Saccharobesus litoralis: one gene and its partner. The main gene of each other region encodes a partner of the protein of the gene in region 2 in a complex. Links are inferred from orthologs where the notes say so. Each region holds a gene or a part of one and is shown on either strand. Other genes may lie near its edges.

Region 1 (3,309 bases), 1.7 Mb from region 2 along the record:
GATTTTGACTATCAGCTTCAATCGTAAAAACAATTTTGCCTTCATCACTTACCGCGTGAATTTCGCTGCCGGCTTGGCTTAAAATGCTGTTTTGCACCTTTTGAATTTGTGCCGGTATCGCCTGAGCAACAAAACTGGCTACGTGGTACTCGGGCTGGCTCGCTTCTTGTACTGCGGACATAGCTCATTTACTCCGTGGTAGAGGGTTGAGTTAGATTAAAGTCGATTGATTGCTGCGGGCACGACTCAATACAAGCGCCGCATTGACTGCAATCGGTCAGGTTTATTTCAGGTTTAGGAATAGCTGAATCGATATAACGAAAGTGAATGGCCCTGGAATCACACGCGTCTCGACAGCTTTGACAATAAATATCATGACTGGCAAAGCATTTATCGTTGATTTGAATATTGGCAGACCAGGGTTTTTGGCTCTTGTCATCAACAAACATGGCCTTGCTGCAAACGGCAACGCATTTTTGACAAAATGTACACTCTGCAGTTGAAAAATCAGCTTGTGGCCAGCCTTGTTTATCACGCTTTAAAAGCTGAGTTTCACACGCTGCAATACAATCACCACATTGATCACATAAATTGAAAAATGTTTGCTCATCTTTCAACCAAGGTAAACGCATGGCTGGCTGCCAATGACGCTTACCGGTTAAAAATCCGCGACGGCTACGATTAATCATGCGGGTTAGACCTTGCCATTCCTAAAATAGTCATCCACCAGACTTATGCGCCTGGAGGACCAAATAACAGTTGGCTAATCCACACCATAAACCCATAGCCACCAACAATAATGATGGACAAAATGGGGGCGAGAAAAATAGTCAAAAACAGAAAGGTATTTCTTTCTCGGCTCTTCAACTCTGAAGTTTGTTCTTGGTTCATAGATCACCTATCTAGCTTCTTTGCTGGTGATCAAATTAACAACTCTTAAAAAAGGAACTTTGCGTGAGATCAATTTTTGGCCAGCGACTTGAATAGAGTCAGCGTTAAGCTCAATTGATCTGATCTACATCAAGTTTTACCGCGTATCGTCGATAGCAAACTAGGCTTAGACGTTTTCACATAAAGACGTTTAGACGTCTAGACGTAAAAACTTGCAAATTAATTTAAAATGAATACACTGTGCGCACTTTGTCGATGGCTAAAAAACCATCGAAATAACCGACTTATCCAGTCAACTACTTGTTAGTTTGCTAAAGACTGCTAAACCAAGAGGATAAAGCCATGGCTAAACATCTATTTACTTCAGAATCAGTTTCTGAAGGCCATCCGGATAAAATTGCTGATCAGATCTCTGATGCCGTATTAGACGCCATCTTAGAGCAAGACCCAAAGGCTCGTGTTGCTTGTGAAACTTATGTTAAAACCGGCATGGTCATGGTAGGTGGTGAAGTAACCACTTCTGCATGGGTAGACATTGAAGAACTCACCCGTAAAACCGTGCGCGAAATTGGTTACGTTCATTCCGACATGGGCTTTGATGCTGACTCTTGTGCCATTCTAAACACCATTGGTAAGCAATCACCTGATATTAATCAAGGTGTTGACCGTTCTCGTCCAGAAGACCAAGGTGCCGGCGACCAAGGTTTAATGTTTGGTTATGCATCGAACGAAACTGACGTGTTAATGCCTGCTCCTATTACTTACTCTCACCGTTTGGTTAAACGCCAAGCAGAAGTACGTAAAAACGGTACTCTTCCTTGGTTGCGCCCTGACGCTAAATCACAAGTTACCTTTGCTTATGAAAATGGCGTAATCACAGGTATTGATGCGGTAGTTTTATCAACCCAGCACTGTGACAGTATTTCTACACCTGACTTACGCGAAGCCGTAATGGAAGAAATCATCAAGCCTGTGTTACCAGCAGAATGGTTAAATGCTGAAACCCAATTCCATATTAACCCGACCGGCCGTTTTGTTATTGGTGGTCCTATGGGTGACTGCGGATTAACTGGCCGTAAAATCATTGTAGATACTTATGGCGGTATGGCACGTCACGGCGGTGGCGCTTTCTCTGGTAAAGATCCATCTAAAGTTGACCGCTCTGCAGCTTATGCGGGACGCTACGTAGCCAAAAATATTGTTGCGGCAGGTTTAGCTGACCGTTGTGAAATTCAAGTGTCTTACGCGATTGGCGTTGCAGAACCAACCTCGATCAGTGTTGAAACATTCGGTACTGGTAAAATTGCCGAAGACAAGTTAACGGATATCGTGCGCGCTAATTTCGATTTACGCCCGTATGGTATTTTAACCATGTTAGATTTAGAGCGTCCTATCTACCAAGCTACTGCTGCTTACGGTCATTTTGGTCGCGAAGAATTTCCATGGGAAAAAACCGACAAAGTTGATGCATTAAAAGCAGCTGCTGGTCTGTAATAGGCTCAAATTTAGCTTTAGTAAATGTTAGTTAGCCTAACAAATTGATTAGGCTAACATTTTAAACTTAACAACTACCCCTACCTCATAACCCAAGCGCCTCTCGTTCAATTGAGCAAAGTACCACTCCCTCATTGCCACTATGGCTTTCTACTTTAGCTACTAATTTGAGACTCCATCAATTCACGTTTTCATTCTAACTTGGATTAAAATAGGATCCACACCCAGAGGACGTGGTTTTAATTTTTAATAAAATCTTATTCGTAAACATTTAAAGACAGTTTAAACACTTTAAAATACGTTTAAATACATTAATCGCAGTGTAATTGTTGACGAACTAGTTATTGTTGCGGTAAATTTAGATCAAAGTTAATTTCTACTCTGTAGCAAGAACTGATATTAATAACTGTCATTTAAGCGCAATTAAACTACGCTTAAATGTACTAAGAGTATATTCAATAATATTTATGCCGCTCAAATAAATTGCAGGGCTGATATATAAAGTTATATACTCTCGCGCCGATAGCCTATAATAGGTGAGGTAATCTAAATTCGTAAAGCTTACGTATAAATAAGTTATACGAATGTATTTTAAGGAGATTGTTATGAAAAATATATATTTAAACAAAGCCATTAATGGGACTGCTCTAAGTCCTTCTATTGACGAAGGCTATTTAGACACTCCTTTACAAGATGGATATCTTGACTAATATCCATTCACACTTAAGTACTAAGCCTCCTGTTGGAGGCTTTTTGGTTTTTGGGATACTGCGAGTAACACAATGGAAGATCATTACACAATATCGGATACCATTAATTCCATCATTAAACGCGAAGCAAACTTTTTCAACTACACATCAATAGCAATAAGTTTATTAATAGCTACTTTTGCATGTGGTGCGAATGGGCATTCTGAAGGGTTCT
Region 2 (3,773 bases):
TCTTGCACGGATACAGGTCGGCCCAACCGTTCTTGGAAACTAGCTACATTAAGTGATATTAGTGATATAGCAGTTCGGTCATTTGCGAGAAGATTAATGATTTGGTTTCTTGTATCACTACTCATAGTGGAAGTGTCAACGCCTAAAAGCAGTGCCGCGGTATTAATATCCATTTCAGCTAAGCCTACGCTTGCATCATTGATCCCTACCAAGATCATCATCCAAGCGGGCACATTTTTTAGTTTTGCCCAAACACCATGATATTTCTCTTGGAAAATTATGCTGGCCACATGCTGTGGATCCACCCCCATAGATCGAGCTGAGCTGGAGATTGAATACTTATGCTCACTAATTAGATCTAGGGCTGCTTGTCCCTCTCGCGCTCTATCATGCCTCCTAGAGTTGTTCCTATACCTATGTATCCTTTCATAAAACTTAATCTGCCTTTGTAGTTCATAACTGCCATAAACAGTGTGACATTCTCCTGAGTCGCATTTCTTTTCAACTTTTTGACAGTTCCCGCCCTCACTCTTTCTTTGGCAGGCTTCATCATCGTTAGTATATCCACTCGGATCTGTGTACCTGAGTGGGTTATTCCACCCGTAAGTATAAGAGTTCCAACTTTGGCTAAAATAGGGAGCTTGTACAATCGGATCTGGGCTTAAAAAGCGACCGATAATAGGGTCATATACTCTACCCTTCATATGAATAAATCCTGTCGCAAGCATATCATGACCAGTGAAGCCATCTTCGGTGATGTTAGCCAAATTATAAGCCAAGGCTTCGGTCGATTCTTAAATAACAAGACACCCACCTAAAAATACCAATCTTTGCGGGACATATAAATTTTGTATTTTCTATTTTGATGTATAGGACTGCAACATGGTCGTGTCGCGATTCGTTGTACTCATGGCGACCTACGGATTTTTAATTAAGTTTGTGTCTCATACGCACCTACAGGGAAATATTTTCAAGCTACACGTAATTCCTTTTGCTCTTTTATAAACACAAAAAAGCCCGAGTATTTCTACTCGGGCTTTTTAAATCTGTTTTTAGACAGATAGGTGTTCAGACTATTTTGCTAAACAGTTGCGCTTTAGACAAAGCCGCCGAATGTTTCAACCCTAGGAGCATACACGGAAGTATGTGACTAGGGTGAAATATGAAGGCAATGCAGTAAAAAGTGCAAATGTGACGCAAAATTACATCATACCGCCCATGCCGCCCATACCGCCCATACCGCCCATATCTGGGGCTGCTGGAGCTGCGTCTTGTGGTACTTCTGCAACCATAGCTTCGGTAGTGATCATTAATGATGCAACAGATGAAGCGAATTGTAATGCAGAGCGAGTCACTTTAGTTGGATCTAGGATACCCATTTCTAACATGTCGCCGTAAGTGTCGTTACCTGCGTTGTAACCATAGTTACCTTCGCCGTTTTTAACGTTGTTAACAACAACTGAAGCTTCTTCACCTGCGTTAGTTACGATTTGACGTAAAGGCGCTTCCATTGCACGTAGTGCAACTGCAACACCGTGGTTTTGGTCTTCGTTGTCACCAGTTACGCCCGCAATTTTAGCGGCAGCGCGAACTAGAGCAACACCACCACCCGGTACTACACCTTCTTCAACTGCTGCGCGAGTCGCGTGTAATGCATCTTCTACGCGAGCTTTTTTCTCTTTCATTTCAACTTCAGTGGCTGCACCCACTTTGATTACGGCAACACCGCCAGCTAATTTAGCTAAACGCTCTTGAAGTTTTTCTTTGTCGTAATCTGAAGTTGATTCTTCGATTTGACCACGAATTTGCGCTACGCGACCTTGGATTGCATCTTCTTCACCAACACCGTCGATGATAGTTGTGTTGTCTTTAGAGATAACTACGCGCTTAGCTTGACCTAGGTCTTCTAAAGTGGCTTTTTCAACTTCTAAGCCGATTTCTTCAGAGATAACAGTACCCGCAGTAAGAGTCGCGATGTCTTGTAACATTGCTTTACGACGGTCACCAAAACCAGGTGCTTTAACTGCAGCAACTTTAACGATACCGCGCATGTTGTTAACAACTAAAGTGGCTAATGCTTCACCTTCAACGTCTTCAGCGATGATTAATAGAGGACGGCTAGACTTAGCAACGCCTTCTAACGTCGGTAATAATTCACGAATGTTAGAGATTTTCTTGTCTACAAGAAGAATGAATGGGTTTTCTAACTCAACTGAGCCGTTTTCAGCGTTGTTGATGAAGTAAGGAGAAAGGTAACCGCGATCGAATTGCATACCTTCAACTACATCAAGTTCGTTTTCTAACGCTTGACCTTCTTCAACTGTGATTACGCCTTCTTTACCAACACGATCCATAGCAGAAGCGATGATTTCACCAACTTCAGTATCAGAGTTAGCAGAGATAGTACCGACTTGCGCGATAGCTTTGTTGTCTGCACAAGGAACAGAGAATGCTTTAAGCTCAACAACTGCAGCAGCAACGGCTTTATCGATACCACGTTTAAGATCCATTGGGTTCATACCCGCAGCAACCGCTTTAAGACCTTCGTTTACGATGGCTTGTGCTAATACAGTTGCAGTCGTTGTACCGTCACCCGCTTCGTCGTTAGCTTTTGACGCAACTTCTTTAACCATTTGTGCGCCCATGTTTTCGAACTTGTCTTCTAGTTCGATCTCTTTAGCTACAGAAACACCATCTTTAGTGATGTTTGGCGCACCGAATGACTTGTCTAATACAACGTTACGGCCTTTTGGACCTAAAGTTACTTTAACTGCATCTGCTAAAATGTTTACACCCGCAAGCATTTTAACGCGAGCGTCGTTACCGAATTTGACTTCTTTTGCTGCCATTTTCTATATTCCTAAATTCTTTCAATCGTTAGATTTAATTCTGTTTGTTTAATACCCGACAATTTAACTTCAAAATAGTCGGGCTTTAGGCAAAGCCGTCAAGATTTTCGCGAGGGAGCTTATTCCAATAAGTGACCGAGCAAAAAGCGAAGACAATGCCGCATAAAGTCTGAATATGAAGAAGTTATTCAAATACCGCTAAGATATTGTCTTCTTTCATCACCAACACTTCTTCACCATCGATTTTTTGCGTGCTGTCGATAGCGAAACCAAATAGAACCGTTTCACCGACTTTAACGTCTAATTCTTGACGAGAACCATTTTCTAAAGCACGACCAGGACCTACGGCGATAACTTCACCTTTTGAAGATTTTTCTGCTGCGCTGCCAGTTAATACGATACCGCCTGCAGATTTTGTTTCTTCTTCTAAGCGTTTAACGATCACGCGATCTTGTAAAGGACGAATTGCCATTTTTCTTAATCTCCTAAGAACAAATGTGATATTGAAAAAATTTAGGCTCAACTCACTTTGTTGAGCCTTTACATTGTTGGGATGTTATTTGGGGATAGGCCTTTTGAAATACAAGGCTATTTTATAAAAATTTTTAAAAAAGAATGTAAAACGGCTGCAAAACGCAACTTTAACTAATCTTTACGCTCAAATTCACCATCAATAATGTCACCCTGCTGACTTGGGTTTGAACCTTTTTTAGGTTGGCGGTCAAACGGGTTAGCGCCAAGATCGTGTTGCCTTTTTTGGTGAAAGTCATGATGCTGAAAGTCTTGCTGGTGAAAACCTTGTTGAGAATGAAATCCGCCCTGCATATTCGATTGAACAACTAACTTGTCTTTAATTTGCGCATACACGGCCAAGGCTATCGGTTTACGCGTAACAGGGATTGTTAGCAAAAAGCCAATCGCATC

What was found.
Region 1: the proteins of groL (region 2) and metK are in contact, whole or in part, in a cryo-EM structure (PDB 8P4O), measured with the Escherichia coli proteins. The link is inferred for Saccharobesus litoralis from one-to-one orthologs.

What each region holds. Positions count from the first base shown.
Region 1 is NZ_CP026604.1:2,983,633-2,986,941, reverse strand. The notes cover bases 436-3,309. They hold metK (methionine adenosyltransferase), read left to right. Parts: upstream 436-1,233; coding sequence 1,234-2,385; downstream 2,386-3,309. Other genes in these bases: C2869_RS10665 (DUF4760 domain-containing protein), read left to right, coding at 3,168-3,309; napE (periplasmic nitrate reductase, NapE protein), read right to left, coding at 733-891; napF (ferredoxin-type protein NapF), read right to left, coding at 436-689. Outside these bases: C2869_RS10685 (chaperone NapD), read right to left, coding at 1-181; more of napF, read right to left, coding at 189-435. UniProt on the Escherichia coli protein: Catalyzes the formation of S-adenosylmethionine (AdoMet) from methionine and ATP.
Region 2 is NZ_CP026604.1:1,253,212-1,256,984, forward strand. The notes cover bases 527-3,429. They hold groL (chaperonin GroEL), read right to left. Parts: upstream 2,850-3,429; coding sequence 1,203-2,849; downstream 527-1,202. Other genes in these bases: C2869_RS04405 (RHS repeat-associated core domain-containing protein), read right to left, coding at 527-767; C2869_RS04415 (co-chaperone GroES), read right to left, coding at 3,034-3,321. Outside these bases: more of C2869_RS04405, read right to left, coding at 1-526; C2869_RS04420 (FxsA family protein), read right to left, coding at 3,495-3,773.